One region of the Pseudarthrobacter sp. C1 genome, then DNA from elsewhere that is predicted to be linked to it. Evidence: predicted binding sites of a transcription regulator. Region 1 holds the regulator's gene; the other holds the start of a gene.

The links. The regulator HrcA, encoded in region 1, represses chaperone genes, less so after heat shock. The targets are predictions, from matches to a motif close to TTNGCACTCGNNNNNNNCGAGTGCNAA.
Region 2: the regulator HrcA is predicted to act here: its motif matches at 3,832-3,858, upstream of U7114_RS16185 (Hsp20/alpha crystallin family protein).

The regions. Positions count from the first base shown of each region.
Region 1 covers NZ_JAYESK010000004.1:278,015-287,409, forward strand. The annotation lists gene lepA (translation elongation factor 4) at 1-632, shown strand, start outside; gene hemW (radical SAM family heme chaperone HemW) at 669-1,898, shown strand; gene U7114_RS08920 (DUF4870 domain-containing protein) at 1,964-2,386, opposite strand; gene U7114_RS08925 (DUF3097 domain-containing protein) at 2,536-3,384, opposite strand; gene hrcA (heat-inducible transcriptional repressor HrcA) at 3,561-4,574, shown strand; gene dnaJ (molecular chaperone DnaJ) at 4,653-5,780, shown strand; gene U7114_RS08940 (16S rRNA (uracil(1498)-N(3))-methyltransferase) at 5,783-6,577, shown strand; gene U7114_RS08945 (GerMN domain-containing protein) at 6,606-7,553, opposite strand; gene U7114_RS08950 (PhoH family protein) at 7,911-8,999, shown strand; gene ybeY (rRNA maturation RNase YbeY) at 8,996-9,395, shown strand, end outside.
Region 2 covers NZ_JAYESK010000010.1:93,843-103,713, forward strand. The annotation lists gene U7114_RS16165 (F510_1955 family glycosylhydrolase) at 1-527, shown strand, start outside; gene U7114_RS16170 (universal stress protein) at 1,216-1,671, opposite strand; gene U7114_RS16175 (erythromycin esterase family protein) at 1,743-3,071, opposite strand; gene U7114_RS16180 (DUF4383 domain-containing protein) at 3,177-3,644, opposite strand; gene U7114_RS16185 (Hsp20/alpha crystallin family protein) at 3,974-4,441, shown strand; gene U7114_RS16190 (MBL fold metallo-hydrolase) at 4,595-5,980, shown strand; gene U7114_RS16195 (flavin reductase family protein) at 6,019-6,537, opposite strand; gene U7114_RS16200 (FAD-dependent monooxygenase) at 6,670-8,187, opposite strand; gene U7114_RS16205 (hypothetical protein) at 8,424-8,903, shown strand; gene U7114_RS16210 (hypothetical protein) at 8,900-9,190, opposite strand; gene U7114_RS16215 (hypothetical protein) at 9,392-9,595, opposite strand.

The sequences.
Region 1 (9,395 bases):
AGATCTCCGAGGTCCGCGAGCCCATGGTGGCGGCCACCATCCTGGCACCGAACGAATTCGTCGGTGCCATCATGGAGCTGTGCCAGAGCCGCCGCGGCGTCATGGGAGGAATGGATTACCTCTCGGAGGACCGGGTGGAAATCCGCTACCGCCTGCCGCTCGCCGAGATCGTGTTCGATTTCTTCGACATCCTCAAGTCCAAGACCCGCGGCTACGGCTCGCTCGACTGGAAGGCCGACGGCGACCAGGTGGCGGACCTCGTCAAGGTCGACATCATGCTCCAGGGCGAACAGGTGGATGCCTTCTCCGCCATCACGCACCGCGACAAGGCCTACGCCTACGGCGTCATGATGACCACCAAGCTGCGCGAACTCATTCCCCGCCAGCAGTTCGAGGTGCCCATCCAGGCGGCCATCGGCTCCAGGATCATCGCCCGGGAAAGCATCCGCGCCATCCGCAAGGACGTCCTGGCCAAGTGCTACGGCGGCGACATCTCCCGTAAGCGCAAACTGCTGGAGAAGCAGAAGGAAGGCAAGAAGCGCATGAAGATGGTGGGCCGCGTTGAGGTCCCCCAGGAAGCCTTCATCGCCGCGCTCACCACGGACGAGTCCAAGGACAAGGCCAAGAAATAGTGGTCACAGCGGCCGGCGCCACCGGAGGCCCCTGCAATGCCTAGCACTCTTCCCCTCGGCGACCCGGCGCCGTCGGACGGTCTCCTGCCTCCCCAGGCAGCTGACGGTGCGGCGGGCCGGGCGTTCGGGCTTTACGTACACATTCCGTTCTGTGCCGTCCGCTGCGGCTACTGCGACTTCAACACCTATACCGCCACGGAGCTCGGCGGCGGGGCCTCGCAGGACGCCTATGCCGCCACGGCCGCCTCCGAAGTGTCCCTGGCAGCCAGGGTCCTGGCGGAATCAGGGCTTCCTGCGCGCCCGCTCAGCACGGTGTTTTTCGGCGGCGGCACACCCACCCTGCTTCCCGCCGAGGACCTCGCCCTGATACTGCGCCGCGCCATCGGACAGTGGGGAATCGAGGCCGGCGCCGAAGTCACCACGGAGGCGAACCCGGACTCCGTCACGCCTGAATCCCTTGCCATCCTGAAGGAAGCCGGCTTCACCCGCATCTCCTTCGGGATGCAGTCTGCAGTGCCCCATGTCCTCAAAGTGCTTGACCGGACCCACACCCCCAGCCGGGTCCCGCAGGTTGTGCAATGGGCCCGGGACGCGGGACTGGCTGTGAGCCTGGACCTCATCTACGGCACGCCGGGGGAGTCCCTGGACGACTGGCGCTACTCCCTGGAGACGGCACTGTCCTACCGGCCGGACCACATCAGCGCCTATGCGCTGATCATCGAAGAGGGAACCAAGCTCGCCGCCCAGATCCGCCGGGGCGAGGTTCCAGGAATCGACGACGACGACCACGCCGACAAGTACGAACTCGCCGACGTCCTCATCACCAAAGCCGGCCTGGGCTGGTACGAGGTCAGCAACTGGGCCCGCACGCCGGAGCAGGCCTGCCGCCACAACCTCGCCTACTGGCGGGGCGACGACTGGTGGGGGATCGGCCCCGGCGCCCATTCGCATGTGGGCGGCGTGCGGTGGTGGAACGTCAAACACCCCACGGCCTACGCCGGACGCCTCGCACAGGGAGTGTCACCGGCGGCCGGCAGGGAAACCCTGGACCAGGAGACCCGGAACGTCGAACGTGTGATGCTCGAGGCCCGTCTCCAGTCCGGCCTCGAAGTATCGTCGCTGGGCCAAGAAGGACGCCATGAGGTTGCGGGGCTGATCGCGGACGGCCTCGTGGATCCTGCTGCCGCGTTCAGGGGCAGGCTGGTCCTGACCCTCAAGGGCAGGCTGCTGGCAGACGCGGTGGTCCGCCGGGTCCTGCCGGACTGAACGGCACAAGGCAACGTGGGCCCGCGCCCGCCAGGGAACCCCGCGGGCGTGGACCCGTGCAGCCGCTACTTGATCCAGCGCAGGTTGTACTGGTAACGGTGCGGCTGGCCACGGTTGACATGGATGCCGGCCGCCACCGAGAAGCAGGTGAGCGCAATCCAGATGAGGGTGGCGATGACGGCAAAGATGTTGCCGATCACGGGGACGAAGACCACCAGGATGTTCGCCAGCAGGGCAGCAATGGTGGGCGGCAGGCTGAAATTCAGGGCTTCCTTGGATTCCTGTGCCGTGAAGGGCCCGCGGTCCCGGAAGATCAGGTAGATCAGCAGCGACGGAACGCAGCCCAGGATGCCCCCGAAGTGCGCCATGGTGGCCCATTGCCGGTCTTCGCTGGCTGTCAGGGGCAGCGCATTCGCGGGAACGCCGTGGTACTCCGAACGGCCCTGGCCGCCCGGGCTATCCCTGTGATCACGTGCGTTTTCTGCCACAGTCTGTTCCTTCTGAAGTGCAATGGTGCCGGCTAAGAAAGCTTATTGGGTGCGGCGGCCTGCAATGTTGCAGGATCCGCAGTACCAAGAATACTTGGTACCGGCCCCATACCTGCCCCGGGATGCGCGGGCCGGGGCAGAACCGTCCTTCAGGGCACGGTGAGGAAGTCGATGACTTCTTCGACCCTCCCCAGCAGCGAGGCTTCCAGGTCGGCGTACGTTCGGACGGCGCCGAGCAGTTTCTGCCAGCCAAGCCCGACGTCCTCCTTTGTGGCATGGGGCCAGCCGAACGCTGCGAGGATGCCGGTCTTCCAATCCTGCCCGCGCGGCACTACCGGCCACTGCTCAATGCCCAGGACCGCGGGCCGGATGGCCTGCCACACGTCCACGTAAGGGTGACCCACAATCAGGACGTTCCCTGCAGCTCCCGGCGAGGCCATGACGGCGTCCGCAATGCGGGATTCCTTGGAATCCGGCACCAGGTGGTCCACCAGGACGCCGAGGCGCCTGCCCGGTCCGGGCCTGAACGCTGCGACGGCCCCCGCCAGGTCATCAATGCCGTGCAGGGGTTCGACGACGATGCCCTCCACGCGCAGGTCGTCTCCCCAGACCTTTTCCACCAGTTCGGCGTCGTGCTTTCCCTCCACCCAGATCCGGCTGGCCTTGGCCACCTGTGCCCGCTGGCCGGCGACGCGGACGGACCCGGAGGCGGTCCGGCCGGCGACGGCGCCGGCGGCCTGCCGCGGGGCCGGGGGCAGGAGCTTGATGGCCCGGCCTTCGAGGAGGAATCCGAAACCAAGCCGGAAGGACCGGGATTTACCGCGCCGGTCCTCCAGGGCAACCACGTGCATGCCGCCGGATTTTTCCACCCGGGTCACGGCGCCCACCCAGCCGGACTGGACGTCCTCAAGGACCATTCCCCGTTCAACGGGAACCTCGGGCAGTTCAGTCTTTGCGGGAGCGGACAAGTCGCGTGGGCCCCAGTTCTGGTACTGCATGGTTTCACTCCGCCTAGCGTTCGGTCACAGGTCCGGATTTCGCCCGGAGCGGTACCAATGCTAGCAACGGCGGGAGTCATAATAGACTGTTAGCACTGAGGCATGTCGAGTGCTAACCCTTGAGGTGGCACAGCGCGGGCGGCGCGGCCGCCCCGAACCCTGGATGGAGGTGGAGTGTGAGCGAGCCACGCAAACTTGAAGTGCTGCGTGCAATCGTGGAGGACTACGTCCACTCCCGGGAACCCGTCGGGTCCAAGGCCCTGGTGGAGCGGCACCATCTCGGTGTGTCCAGCGCAACGATCAGGAACGATATGGCCGCCCTGGAGGAAGAGGGCCTGATCACCGCTCCGCACACCAGCGCCGGACGTATCCCCACTGACAAGGGTTACCGGCTGTTCGTGGACCAGATCTCGGCGGTCAAACCGCTGTCCCAGGCCGAGCGCAGGGCCATCCAGTCGCTGCTGGAAGGATCTGACGACCTCGACGACGTCCTTGACCGCACGGTCCGCCTGCTGTCGCAGCTGACCAACCAGGTTGCCGTGGTCCAGTATCCGCACCTGAGCCGGGCACTGGTCCGCCATATCGAGTTCGTCCTCCTCGCGCCGCGCAAGGTGCTGGTGGTGCTGATCGCCAACAGCGGCAAAGTGGAACAGCGCGTTATCGACGTCGGCCAGGACCTGGGGGACGACGCCCTCGCCACCCTGCGGGCACGGTTCCTTGGCTCCCTTGCCGGCACTCCGCTGAACCAGCTCGCCCAGTCCCTGCCGGCAGTGGTGGCCACAGCCGGCCCGGGGCAAAGGCAGGCCGCCCATGCCCTCGCCGTCGGCCTCGAAGGCCTGGCCCAGAGCAGCAGGGAAGACCGCATGGTCATGGCGGGCACCGCCAACCTTGCGCGTTCCAACGTGGACTTTCCGCTCAGCATCGGACCGGTCCTGGAAGCACTCGAGGAACAGGTGGTCATGCTCCGCCTGCTGAGCGAAATGGCGCAGGACCACCGCGGGGTGGCTGTCAGCATCGGCCGCGAGAATCCCTACGACGGCCTTGCCGAGGCGTCCGTCGTTGCCACGGGGTACGGTCCGGACCACATTGCGAAAATTGGTGTCCTGGGACCAACCCGGATGGACTATCCCACCACCATGGCCGCAGTCAGGGCCGTTGCCCGCTACCTTTCGCGGATCCTGGGACCCTGACGTTTTCCCGTTCCCGGGCATGCAGATCATTTCCCGCAGTCCAACTGCAGGCAGTACAACAAGGAAGAGATACGAACTTTGAGCAGCCACTACGACGTCCTTGGAGTCTCACCGGAGGCCACGGGAGAAGAGATCAAGAAGGCCTACCGCAAGCTGGCGCGCACGCTCCACCCGGACGTCAACCCGGGTGAGGACGCGTCGGACCGCTTCAAGGCCGTGACCCACGCCTACGAGGTTCTTTCGGACCCGCAGAAGCGCCGCGTCTACGACACCACCGGCAACGAGAACGGCACGGACAACGGCTTCGGCGGAGGCAGCTACGCCGGCCAGGGATTCGCGTTCCAGGACATCTTCGACACCTTCTTCGGGGCCGGCGGAACAACGGGCCCGGCTTCCCGCGTCAGGCGCGGCCAGGACGCACTCATCAGTGTCCGCATCGAACTCCGCGACGCTGTCTTCGGCGTCAACAAGAAGCTGGAAGTGGACACGGCCGTCACGTGCCCCACCTGCGAAGGTTCGTGCTGCCGGCCGGGAACCCATCCGGAACGCTGCGACATCTGCGGCGGCAGCGGCCAGGTCCAGCGTGCCGTGCGCTCCATCCTGGGACAGGTCATGACCGCCGCCCCGTGCGGTACGTGCGAGGGCTTCGGCACCGTCATCAAGGACCCCTGCAATGAGTGCAGCGGCCAGGGACGCATCCGCAGCCGCCGTTCGCTGACCATCAAGGTTCCCGCCGGCGTAGCCACCGGAACCCGCATCCAGCTTTCCGGCCAAGGCGAAGCAGGTCCCGCCGGCGGTCCCGCCGGCGACCTCTACGTCGAGATCCGCGTGAACAACGACGCCACCTATGTCCGGGACAACGACGACCTCCACGCAACCCTGCACCTTCCCATGACCGCTGCAGCCCTGGGCACCGAGGTGAGCCTGGAAACGTTCGACGGACCGCAGGAGATCGACGTCAAGCCGGGCACCCAGTCCGGCGAGATCATCACCCTTCGCGGACTTGGCGTGACCCACCTTCGCGGGTACGGGCGCGGCGACCTGAAAGTGCACCTCCAGGTCGAGACTCCCGCCAAGCTGGACGCCGCGCAGGAGGACCTCCTGCGTCAGCTTGCCAAGATGCGAGGTGAACAGATCACCGAGGGCAAGCTTGCGGCCAGCGGGGGCATGTTCGCCAAGCTCCGGGACCGGCTCGGTAACCTGTAGCGGTGAGCAACCCGGTCTTTTTCACTCCTCCCGGTTCCCTTGACCAGCTGGTGGCGGGGGAAGTCTTTGTCCTGGAGGGGCCCGAGGCGCGGCACGCCGTCACGGTGAAGCGGCTTGCCCCGGGCGAGCCCGTTGACATCGTGGACGGCGCCGGGACGCGCATGAGCGGAAAGGTGCTTGCGGCGTCCCCCTCCGGGCTGGATGTTGAGTGCTCCTCCGTGGCCGTTGAGCCGCAGCCGGTAACAAGGCTGGTGCTGGTACAGGCGCTGGCGAAGGGCGACCGCGACGAACTTGCCATTGAGACGGCAACTGAACTCGGGATCGACGCCGTCATACCCTGGCAGTCCGAACGGTCCATCGTCCGCTGGAAAGGCGACCGGGCCGCGAAGGCCCACGCCAAATGGCAGTCCGTGGTCACGGCAGCCGCCAAGCAGGCGCGCCGCGCCTGGGTTCCCGAGGTGCGGCCCGTCGTCGACACCGCCGCGCTGGCCGGCCTCGTGGAGGCCGCAGGGCTTGCCGTCATCCTGCACGAGGACGCGGTTAGGCCCTTGCGGACAGTGCTGGAAGCGTGGCAGCGCGGCGGAACCCCAACGGAACCCCGCGAAGTCTTCCTGATCGTTGGGCCGGAAGGCGGCATCAGTCCCCGGGAAGTAACCCGGCTCTGCGGCAAGGGTGCTGTCACGGCCCTGCTGGGGCACCATGTGCTGCGCTCATCCACCGCCGGCCCCGCCGCCGTCGTGCTTGCCAGCGACGTCCTGGGCCGCTGGGCGGCGCATGCTGCCGAGCCTGCCGGTTGAGCAGGCCGCCGAAGCTGCAGCGTGCGGGCTAGCGGACTTTGAAAGCCCGCGAGTCCTCGTTCTGGTCCGGCTGCCCGTCGGCGCCGGCCTGGGCCACGCGCAACTCGTAGTCGCCGGAAGGCAGCGTGAGGGCAAGCGTGAAGATCCCTCCCTGTCCGGGCTGGGCGGAGGCCGTTGTTTCTCCGGTGAGGAACGGTACCTTGTTGCCGTCCTGCTCCGCCCGCTGGATCTGCCAGCGCAGCTTGCTGCCGGCCAGGGTGCTGCGGCCGGTGATCTTCACGCTTCCGTCGGCAATTTCCACATTTTCCTGCGGATCGATGATCCAGACGGGCGCCACCATGCCCGCGCCCCTCGTCATGAGGTCACCCAGCTGGATGTGGTCGAAAGCAACGTAGTCCGTGTGCCCGTCCACCAGGATCCGCACCCGGATCTGCTGCCCGGAGTCAATGAGCCCGGAGCTGGCCGCAGCGGCCGTGGCCGTATAAACAAGCTGCTGGACGGCACGGGCCGCCATGTCAGCGTCGAGGTTGCTGTTGAACGCGTCCTCGGACACGTCCACCGTAATAACGTCCTTGCCGGAAATCGAGGTGGCGAGCTTGCTGGGATTCTGCCACGGGGTGAAGAAGTCCGGATCAAGCGGCTTATCCTTCATCATCGCCCGCAGGGCACGCGTCACGGGGTTTTCCTGCTCCGGCACGTCCCGGAACTCCCGGTAAAGGAACACGCTGCTGCCGGTGCGGCCAATCCAGTACACCGGCGCCTTGTTGGAGGACTGCGTGGTTTCAAGGGGGGCGCTGGTGGATGGTGCGGTGCCGGTGGCGGCAGGCCCGGAGTTCAGGAGGCCGGTAGGTGCAGGATTGGGCTCGGCCAGGCACCCCGCCAGGAGCGGGCCCACTGCCAGAACCACTGCGAGGACCGCAGGGCGCGCACGGCCCCAGCGTCGTCCTGCCCTCAGGGGCGCAGCTGATGCCGGCACGTTTGGTTGCCTGTCCTTTCGCAACTGGGCCGCTTCCGGGCGGCGGTAGTCCAGCAATGAAGCTGGATTTCCAGCATGGCACAGGGCGCTGGACCGTACGGCCCTGCCATGGTCCCCGGGGCCAACTGCAACGGGAACGATATGAGGCCGATATGAAGTTGATACCTAATGACGCAGCCTCCGCGCCTGAAGGCCGCCTTGCCCTGGTCCGTGGCTGGTTCCCTCATCCGGTGTTGACGCCGTACTGGCGTAAGATGGAGGGACCGCTTGGGCAAGGCGCGCCGGATGCGGTGGCCGGCCCTGCGGTGGACATTATTTTCGTACTTTGAGGGGATCACGGGCCTGCGGGCCGTCACCATGACTGAATCAGCGAATGGAAAGCGCCGGCTCAACACAGGCGAAGGCGCTGCGGGGGAGTTTCCCCATTCCCTGCCCGGCAGCCGTACCGAGGTTGTACTTTTCGACAACTCCGACCAGATGGTCCAGTCCTTGGGCAGCCACGATGAGGCTTTGCGCTTCATCGAGGAACAGTTCCCGCACGTCAATTTCCACGTCCGCGGAAATGAACTTTCCATCACTGGTCCTGCCAGCGACGTGCCCCGCATCATGCGGCTCCTCCACGAGGTCCGCGGCCTGGTGGCCCGCGGCACGGTTATCAGTCCCGCTGTCCTTCAGCAGCTCGTGGCCCTCCTGCGTACCCAGTCGCTGCAGAACCCCGTGGATGTTCTGACCCACGACATCCTTTCCAGCCGCGGGAGGACAATCCGTCCCAAGACGCTGAACCAGAAGACCTACGTCGACGCCATCGACAACAACACGGTGATCTTTGGCATTGGCCCGGCCGGAACAGGGAAGACCTACCTGGCCATGGCAAAGGCTGTGCAGGCGCTTCAGCAAAAAGAGGTCAGCCGGATTATCCTGACGCGCCCGGCAGTTGAAGCCGGGGAACGGCTGGGATTCCTGCCCGGAACCCTGAGCGACAAGATTGATCCCTACCTGCGCCCCCTCTACGACGCGCTGCACGACATGATGGACCCGGAGTCCATTCCCAGGCTGATGGCGGCGGGCACCATCGAAGTGGCTCCGCTGGCCTACATGCGCGGACGCACGCTCAATGACGCCTTCATCATCCTTGACGAGGCGCAGAACACCACGCCCGAGCAGATGAAGATGTTCCTGACCCGGCTGGGCTTTGGCTCCAAGATGGTGGTCACCGGCGACGTCACCCAGGTTGACCTGCCCTTCGGCACCCGCTCCGGGCTCCGTATTGTGGCGGAGATCCTGCAGGGTATCGAAGGCGTCAGTTTCTCGGTGCTGGACGCCGCAGACGTTGTCCGGCACCGCCTGGTGGGGGATATTGTCAACGCCTACAGCATCTGGGATGAGGCACAGCGCAGCCGGGTAAAGCATTCGACCGGCGCCGGCAAGCGGGGGGAACACGCATGAGCATCGAGGTCAACAACGAGTCCGGTGTCCAGGTGGACGAAGCTGAACTCGTTGCTTTGTCCCGGTACATCTTCGAACAGCTCTACATCCATCCGCAGGCTGAACTGTCCATCCTCCTGGTGGATGAGCCTGCAATGGAGAAGCTTCACATCGAACTGATGGACGAGCCAGGTTCCACGGATGTTTTGTCCGTGCCCATGGACGAGCTGACCCCGGGTACGCCTGACCGGCCCACGCCCCAGGGAATGCTGGGCGACATTGCCATTTGCCCCCAGGTGGCCCGGGTGCAGGCCAAAAACGCCGGCCACCCCCTCCAGGACGAGATGTTGCTGCTGACCACCCACGGCATCCTGCATCTGCTGGGATACGACCACGCCGAACCCGAGGAAAAGGCCG
Region 2 (9,871 bases), on a different contig from region 1:
TGATCAGGTCCGTCGATGGCGGCAAGACATGGGAACAGCTCTCCCGACAGGGCGAATCTGATTTTCACGCCCTCGCCGCCACCGCGTCCGGCATCGTCGCCTACGACGGGACGCTTCAAACCAGCCCGGACGGAAAAACCTGGACCCCGGCAAGGGCGGGCTTCGTTCCGGCCGTCCTTGCAGGCACCCCGGAGAGCGACACCGTTCTGGCCACCACCCGCGAAGGGCTCCAGCGCTCCACCGACGGCGGGAAAACCTGGGAACTAAACGCCACAGCCCCCATTGTCCAGTTCGTCGCCTTCGCCGGCGCCACGGAGGTCATCGGCGTCGAACCCGGCGGGACCGTGCATTACTCCGCCGACGCCGGAAGAACCTGGACACGCACCGGCCAAATCGAGGGTCAGGTCCAGGCAATGACAGCTGTAACCGGCGCTGAAGGCAAGCCACGGATCTGGGCCGCGACCGCCGAAAGGCTCGTCGTATCCACCGACGGCGGAGCCAGCTTCCGGGCCGCCGATTCCTCCTGAGCCGCCAGGCTCTGCCGGCTTCGTTGCCTTGAGGATGGCCAGCCGGCGCTGATGACCACGACTGCGCTAGGGGGTTTGGGGTGAGGGTAAACGGCCGGGAACGGCTGCTCTGAGCAGGGGGCGTGGCCTGGCGCCGAATAAGGGGAAGCCCCATCAGCCAGGCTGAAGGGGCTTCGACTGTTTTGATTCCGTTATGACGAACATCATCTCCCGAACTTGCGGGAATCCCGGCGCTTCCTGCCTCGTCACCGGCAGACCACCATGGATCAGATCCACGGCGTGTTCCAAGGTTCCCTGGTTGTTCGTTCCCGTCCTTCTTTCGAAGAACGTATAACTAGTTTCTCGCCTACTTTCCGGTACCGCAAGGGCAATTCCAGTGGATTTCGGGCGTTCCCGACGACACCTGCGCATCGCTCGAACGCAGGGATTCTGCTTGCAAGCGCCGCGCAAGTCCTTAAGCGCAGAACCTGCAGGTACCTTCGCGATCTCGCTAAGAGAAGGCCCGGACATTCTCATGTCCTGAACGACCCGGCGTCATCTGATGGTTACCTGCAGGCGATTTAAGTCTACGCCCGGACTGCGCCCTACAACAGGGCACGGTCCGCATCGCATCCCGCGGGAACTGCATCTTTGTGCCGGCTGGAAGGGGCATGTCCATTGGGACCAGTGAAGGGAAGCTCCGGGGAGGTCACGCCTTGGAGTGGACCACCAGAACAGGACATTGTGCGTGGTTGACGACCTGCGTCGAAACCGAGCCCAGGTGCAACCCGGGAAAACCGCCATGACCCCGGGAACCGACGACGATAAGGTCCGCGTCCTTGGCGGCGTCGAGTATTGCCGAAGCGGGTGAATTGGTATTGACGAGGTGTCCTGCGGCGGTCACGCCTCCGTCTGCAGCGGTCTTCAGCGCCTCACCCTGAAGCGTCCGCGCGGCTTGCTCTGGAGACTCTTCGGCGGCAATTTCGCCTGCCGCCGTTTCCAGGACAGCCGGATACCACGCCAACGGAGCCTTGTTCCAGGCTGTGACGAGGCGGAGCTGGCCGTGGCGCTGGCGGGCCTCATCCATGGCCCAGTCCAGTGCTGCCCGGGAATGCCCGGAACCGTCAAAACCAACAATAATCAAGAACGAACCGGTGCTGGTCACTTGTCTTTCCTTTCGATCGCCTCGCCGGGCCCTACCGCAATCAGGGTTACGCTTCTGTCTCGAGGCATCGCTTAGAAGCCTGTCGGTTCGGTTTCGAGCTCAGGTTCGCTGGGCAGGTGTTCATGGTGGAGCGGCCGCAGCGCTGTTGTTTGCGGGAACCACAGCAATGCGTCGTAGCGGTGGCCCATGGCCGTGGGGACGTAGTTGCCTTTCTCACGGTCGGGGTTGTAGACAACCCCGATGGCGCGGTGGCCGCGCCAGGAGGAGAGCCAGTGGCCCGCCCGGTCCGGTCCGAACACGAGAGTGGACGGGCTTTCGAGTGCCGCGTGGAGGAGGTCTTCGTGGCTTCCGCGTACGGCTGCCGGGACGTTCATGACCTCTTCCGGGAGACCCCAGGCCGGCGCGGCAGTGACGGATCCCCCATAGGACGCGAAGCCGACAAGGACTACTGATCCGTGATGGCGCAGGCGCATGAGTTGGCCGATGTTGACCATGCCGTCCAGCGCCATATCCGTTGCCCTGGCGTCGCCTATATGCGTGTTGTGCGCCCAGACCAGTCCCTTGGAGCCGGGGCCGTGGTGGCGTGCCAGCCGGTCTATGGTGTCGCTCATGTGGTGGTCCCGGATGTTCCAGGATTGCCGGTCACCGCGGATCATGGTCCGGTAGTAGCGTTCGGCGTTTGCCGCCACGATGGCGTTCTGCACTGCGTCAAAAGCTGCAGCATCGTCCTCCACCCGGCCGAAGGTCTGCCGGTGCACCTCGGCCAGAAGCATCACCACGTCCGCCTCGCAGGATCGTGGTACCAGGCGGGTGTCCGAGGCATACCGCTGGGGGTCTTCCCGGAACGGTACAAAGCACTGCCAGGCCTTCATTGCTGCCGGCATGGCCTCGGGTGCGTTGGCGTTGAGCCAGCCGAAGATTTCCCTCAGGGAATCCCAGAGGGAATAGACATCCAGTCCGTAGAAGCCGGTGCGCTGTTCTTCCGGTCGGGCCAGATTCCATTCGCGTAGCCAGGTGAGGAACTCTGCCACTTCCTGGTTTGCCCACATCCAGGTGGGCCACCGCTCGAAGCCGGCCAATAGTTGCCGGGCATCGAGGTTCTGGTCGGTTTGGCCGCGGACCCAGCGGTTGACGCGCCAACAGTCCGGCCAGTCGCCCTCCACCCCAATCCAGCTGAATTGGTGTTCCTCGATGAGACGACGGCTGAGGGCTGCCCGCCACTGGTAATACTCCTGCGTGCCGTGTGAAGCCTCGCCCAGGCAGACGAAGCGTGCCCGGGCACATAAATCCACCAGGCCGTCCAGGTGTCGGGAAGCCGTTTGCAGCGGCCTGGCCAGGGCCCGGATCTCGTCCAGTTCCAGCCCGTGGGGATGGTGCCGGTCCCCGGTCCCGCGGTTCACAACATCATCCCTCGCACGTCATTGGACTGTTTCCCTGGCAAGCCGGCTGCTTCCCGGGTGCATCGGGATCCGCAGGACAGACGGGCGGATCAGCAGCCGGGCGGATCAGCGCGCTTTCGCTTGGCCGGTACCGCGGCCAAGCAAGATCCCCACGGCGAGCATGACGACTCCCAGAACGACGTGGAGCCAGTTATCTGCCGTGTTCACTGGGATGAAGTTGGCAGACGACGCCTGGTCAATCAGCAGCCCGTAGAGCCAGATCACCAGATAGAGGGCGCCCGCACCGATGAGGTAGTACTTCGACTGGAGTGCGGACCTGCCCATGAGCAGGCCGGCGGCTCCGAAGAGCAGGTGAACAATGTTGTGCAGGATGGACACCTGGAAAATGCCGAGGAGCATCGCGCCGGACTCAGTGCCGGCAAAGGTCATTTCCGCATAGTTCGTGGTGACCCCGGGGATGAAACCGAGGACGCCCACCAGAGCGAAAACTGCTCCAGCGCCCAGGGCTGTGATTTCGAGGGGCGTGCGGTGGTGGCGTGCGCCGATTCCCGGATGTGCTGATGATGCCGACATGGCTTTCTTCCTTGTTTGAAGGGGTGGAATCTTTGGTGCTCGAGTGCGGCCGCCAGCGGGGAGTGGTGCAGCGCCACGCTGGTTATGCTTCCAGCTTCAAGCTACGGTTGCCTGGCTTTCAGAGGCTTAAGTCCTTAGGTCAGTGAAGGTTAGGGATGAAGTGCGAAAACCGCTATTTTCCGGGCTCCGGGCATGAACGCAGACCGTGTGCGAAGGCTCCCGGGAGGAGGGTCTTTTGTCCCTATCTGGACCACATCCGCAGGTGTTAACTGGATTGACACCGGCCCCTCACGCGGCCCTTTGCCTGCATGGAATCTGGAGAACCCGTCATGTCTGATCTGCTCAAATGGTCCCCTTTTGCATCGACCCGGTGGACCTCCCCCTTCAACACCGTATTGCGATCCCCGGCCGAGCTGCTGGACTCCGTAGAGCGCATGTTCGACTCGGCAACAGGCCCCGCCCCCATCCGGGTCGAAGAGTTCGTCGACGGTAAAACGCTTGTGGTGCGTGCTGAGATGCCCGGCGTCGATCCGGACAAAGACGTCGAAGTGACCATGGACGACGGGTTCCTGCGGATTCGCGCCGAGCGCCAGGAAAAAGAAGAGCACAAGGACAAAGGACGCTACCGGTCGGAGTTCCGCTACGGGTCATTCAGCCGGAACATCCCGCTCCCTGAAGGGGTTAAGGAAGAAGACATCAAGGCCACCTACGTCAACGGGGTCCTGGAAGTCCGTGCCCCGCTGCCCGAGCAGGGCCTGCCCGCGGAGCCGAAGAAGCTCCCCATCACCCGCGGGTAACCTGGCAGCGCCCCACAACCACACCGGCACCACCGTTGTGCCCCGCAAAATCACCGCCGAGCTTTGCGGGGTCGTCGGCCAGCCGCTTCCCAGGATTCCCACGGCTGACACCAGGAAGCTTCTGAGCTGAGTGAGGTGTCCGAAGGAGCTGCTATGAGAGAACAGCATCCCCCGACGCTGCGGTTTCTCGGCGCAGCCGACACAGTGACAGGTTCCAGATACCTGATCCGGTCGCAAGGCCACCGGGTCCTTGTAGAGTGCGGCCTGTTCCAGGGCTATAAACACCTTCGCGACCGTAACCGCGTACCTTTCCAGGTCAGTCCCGCGAACATCGATGCCGTTGTCCTCACCCATGCCCATCTGGATCACAGCGGATACATCCCTGCACTGGTGCGCGACGGATTCCACGGCCCCGTCTATGCCACACCGGGCACGGCCGAACTGTGCAAGCTGCTGCTTCCCGACAGCGGATACCTCCAGGAAGAGGAAGCCCGCTACGCAGACCACAGGGCATCATCAACCCATCACCCTCCCGTGCCCCTCTACACAGCCCAGGACGCCGTCCGATCGCTCGACAGTTTCAAAACCCGGGACTTCGACTCTCCGTTCCCCCTGCCCGGGGGCATTGAAGCAACGTTCCTTCCTGCCGGCCACATCCTCGGCGCGGCCCAGGTGCACCTCCAACTTGCCGGCCGGACTATCCACTTCACTGGAGACCTGGGGCGGGCCGATGACCCCCTGATGTACGCGCCGAGAGCGCTGGGGCGCGTCAATGTACTGGTCACCGAATCCACCTACGGCAACCGGACACACCCGCAGGGCAACCCGGAAACTGAACTCGGCGACATCATCACCCGGGTGGCCAAGCGAAACGGCGTCATCATGATCGCCGCGTTCGCCGTCGGCCGGGCCGAAACGGTCCTGCTGCACCTGTCGCGGCTTCTCGCCAAACATGCGATCCCCTCCATCCCCGTCTACCTCAACAGCCCAATGGCAATCGACGCATCCGGCATGTATCAGCGCCATCGCGAAGAACACAGGCTCAAGCAGGACGAATTCGAAGCCATGTACAAAGTGGCCACCCCCGTCCGCAGCCCCGACGAGTCAAAACTGCTCAACCTGCGCGGCGGACCCATAATCATCATCTCCGCCAGCGGCATGCTCACCGGCGGCAGGATCCTGCACCACCTCACGGCCTACGGGCCGGACCGGCGCAACGCCATTATCCTCAGCGGATACCAGGCCGGTGGAACACGGGGCGCATCACTCGCCGCAGGCGAAAAATGCCTCCGGATCTACGGACAGGACGTCAGGATCGAAGCAGAAGTCATCCAGATGGAAGGACTATCCGCCCACGCCGACTCCAGCGAACTGATCCAATGGATGAGGACCGCCCCTCAGGCCCCGTCGATGACCTACGTCACGCATGGAGAGCCGGACGCCTCCGACGCCCTCCGGGCCCGCATCAAACGCCAACTGGGATGGAAAGCCCGCATTCCCGAGCACCTGGAAGCCATCTCACTCGAAAACCCGCGCTGAAGAAAACGCGTTCAAGGGGCTGCCGGGACCTGGCCCCGTCATGCCACCTTCTCCTGCCGATTGGCACGGGGTTCCACTCCTTCAAAGTAGCCGCCCTTGAAGAAGAGGAGCGGCTCGGCGCCGTCCCGCGCCCCCAGTGCGCGGACAGCACCCACCACAATGGTGTGGTCGCCGCCGTCGTACTCCTCATGCAGTTCGCAGTCCACCCAGGCGAGCGCCTGGTCCAGTACGGGATTGCCCAGGGGTGACGCAGAGTAGTTGACGCCGGCGTATTTGTCGGTGCCGGAGCGGGCAAACCGGGCTGCCAGGTGCTGGTGTTCCGCGGGCAGGATGTTCACGGTGAACCGGCCCGCGTCGCGCAGCCGCGGCCAGGTGCTGGAGCTTCGTGCAGGGCTGAAGGTGACCAGGGCGGGGTCCAGGGAGAGCGACGAAAACGACTGGCAGGTGAAGCCAACGGGGCCGTTGTCCGTGGCGGCGGTGATGACGGTCAGTCCGGAGGCGAAATGGCCCAGGACGTGGCGCAGGCGCTGCGGCGTGAGGTCAAAGTGTTCCGTCATTGTTCTTTCCTTTCGAGGCCGGTGGTTCAAACCAACCACCCGTAAGCGTGCTGTTCAATCGGGGGTGAAACGCACTGACTCCCTGGGCAATACGTGGTCACGGCCCGAAGCATGACGTAACGAAAAGGGGGGTCAAAGGCTTGGCACCGAAGCCGGCGGCGTAGCGGGTCCGAACCATCTGGCCAGCGCCTCCCTGAGGCCGGCTTCGCTTCCGCCACCCACCCAGGCCACATGCCCGTCCGGCCGGACGAGGACTGCGGCAGGCGCCGGAACCTCCCCGAGCGCGGGCAGCTTCCATGCCCCGCCGTACTCGGCATCCACCAGCTTCACCCGTGGCGGCCGCGGAAGATTGTCGAAGGCGCCCGGCACCCCGAAGTTCAGGAGCACGGGCCGGGCGTCATGCAGCAGCGAATAGACCGTGCGGGGTCCTTCCCGGGCGGCGAGCTCGACGTCGGGCATCCGCCGCCCGAGCAGCGGGTGTCCCTCGCCGACGTCGTAGTGAACGTCCAGGCCGGACTGCATTGCCGCGAAACGCCGGCGCGGTTCCTCCATGCCCAGGAGCTCGGCAACAACTTCCCCTGCCGCCTCGATCCGCGGGTCCGGGCGGCGCAGTGCGCTCTGCGCCATGGTGTTGCGCAGCACGCGGGCAGCCACCGGGTGGCGCTCGGCATGGTAGGTATCCAGGAGCCCGTCCGGGGCTGTTCCATGGACCACCTGCCCCAGCTTCCAGCCCAGGTTCACCGCGTCCTGCACCCCGATGTTCAGGCCCTGCCCGCCGTCCGGGGCATGCACGTGCGCCGCGTCGCCCGCGAGGAGGATCCGACCCGAACGGTAGGCAGCGGCCTGGCGCGTCATGTCCGTGAACCGGGAAATCCAGGTGGGGCTGTGGGCCCCGTAGTCCGTGCCGCAGGCGGCAATCAGGGCCGCGCTGAGATCAGCCAGCGTGGGTTCCGTAGCGGGACCCACGTGTTCCTCGGTCACCATCACCCCCACCGGCCCGCTGTCCGCGTAAACCACCTTGCCGTCCACGATCTTGTACTCCCGCCGGCCAAAGGAGTGGATGCCAAAAGCGTTCCGGTGCACGCCGAACTCCGGCTGGCCTGTCATCTCCACCTCGGCAATCAGCGCACTGGTGGTGGGCTCCCAGCCGGGGAACCCGATGCCCGCAGCCTTACGGACGAGGCTCCTGCCGCCGTCGCACCCCACCACGTAGTCCCCCCGCAGCGTCCTGCCGTCCTTGAGGTGGAGGCCGACGCCGGTGCCATCCTGCGCCAGGCCGGTCACCTCGCATCCGCGGTAGAACGTTACGGCCAGCTCCGCCACCCAGCCGGCCAGGATGCGTTCGATGTGGTTCTGCCACAGGCCCAGCCCGTAGGGATGGCGGGTGGGAAAGTCGCTGATGTCCAGGCGGGTGCCGGCGAAGCCCGCCACCTGGGCCACCTGGCCCTCCGCGAGGAACCTCCCCGCGATGCCTCGCTGGTCCAGGACTTCAAGGGTCCGCGCATGAAGCCCGCCCGCCCGCGCTCCGGCGAGGTCCTGGTTGGGGCGCCGCTCCACAACGGCCACATCAACCTCCGCCAGCGCCAACTCCCCTGCCAGCATCAGCCCCGTCGGGCCGCCGCCCACAATCACTACCGCATGCCCTGTCATTCCGCTTGCTCCAGTTCTCCCGGTTTCCGGCCCTGCGATTATCCGGCCGCGCCCGGGCCTTGCCGCAAGCCCCACCTGCGGGGATACAGTGGAAATGGAAGGTGTGCACAGGCCTCCGCGCGGGCCGGCCGCCCGTTGCGTCCAAATCGGTCCCGGGAGCACCCGTTCAGGGGACCCATATGGGTCTAGTGTTGGGCGGGTCGGCATTTGCCGCGAATAGCCCTCAGGGAGGGTGCATGAACTCCAGACAGTCCAGCTCCGAGCAATTTATGCAGTACTTGGAAAGCGTTGGGGGCTCGGAGGCGGACGTCGCCGGAGCGTCGTACGTGGTCAGCGACGGGGACACCGTGGAGAACGTGGTTTCAGCGCTGCGGATGGAACAACAGCAGCATGGCAGCACCGCCAAGGACCCGTCCGTCCTCCATGCCTTGGCGCAGGTGATGGTCAGCAGGCGCGATGAGCGGGATCCAGGCCACCATGCCGGAGCCTCCCAGCCCGGGGAGTACCAGCTGGACATCCATCTCAGCGCTGGAAACAACACCCGCGAAAGCATCCCGGAAACTGACATCGAAGCCGCCAAGGCCTGGGCACGCAAACGGATCGAAGCCCAAGGCGCCGAGTTTGGGGCCATCTACTTCCCGGCGGGCGGAAGCGGCGCATCAGGCACGGGAGCCTTGGTGTCCAGTTACGACCGTTCCGTGGGCTGGTACCGCTAGCCGGATTCCCCGCGCTGATGTCCGCCAGCAGCCAAGAGGGCATCCAGCTGGGCGGACTGGTGTGCCTGGAAGGCCTTGTCGGCGCTCACGTTCGTGCTGGCCAGCAGCGGTATGTCCAGGCTGGCGTTGCAGCCCCGGCAGCGGATCTCGTCCGTCCACACCCAGCTGTAAGCCGCATGCAATTCCCGCACCCTCTGCATCGCTGAGGTGATTGCTTCCGTCTTGGCCGCAAAGTGCGCTGCGTCCTCATTGCTGAGGCTTGTACCAATCTCGATGTCGATGCTCATCGTGCCTCTTCTCCGTTGTCCCGGATGGTGCTGTCGACAGTAACGGGCGATGCGCCGGGACGGAACGATTGGAAGGTCACGGTTGGCTAACCTTCTGATGCACAGCCGCGCATCAGGAACCGAAGAGAGCGGGAGGGCCCGGAAACGGCTCCGCAGCACCGGGCACAGCTAAAGCGCCGGTAACGCGGACCGGCCGCCCGGCTACCAGGCCTGGTGTTCGCGGGTGAGGCCGAAGGGGACTGCCTCGCTGAGGGCAACAGTGAACTTGTCGACGCCGAGGCGTGTGACCAGGATGCCGTGGCGCTTGCCGGCGAGTGCCTGGGCCTTGGCGGCCGTCACGGCGGCGTCGAGCTCAGCGTCCATGCTGTGGCGGTCGGCGACGGTCAGGGTGAGGGGGAAGTTCATGGGTCTAGCCTTTGTAGGTCGAGGGACGGGGGGTGAACAGGCACCTGCGCTCCCCAAGGCTGCAGACGAAGCGGGCATCGGTGTGCCCCGCCCAATGTTTCCCGAACGTTAAACTGCCAGCAACTTTAGATAAAAGCCGCAGGTCAGAGAGGGATATGGCTTTCCGTGGGCCTGCAACAGTCATCGGGCTCCAAGCGGTTGAATTAGAGTTGGACAGGAGTGGGCGCTGTTTCCGGACGGTTCCCATGCCCCTGAACAACCGCCAGGCGCAGAACC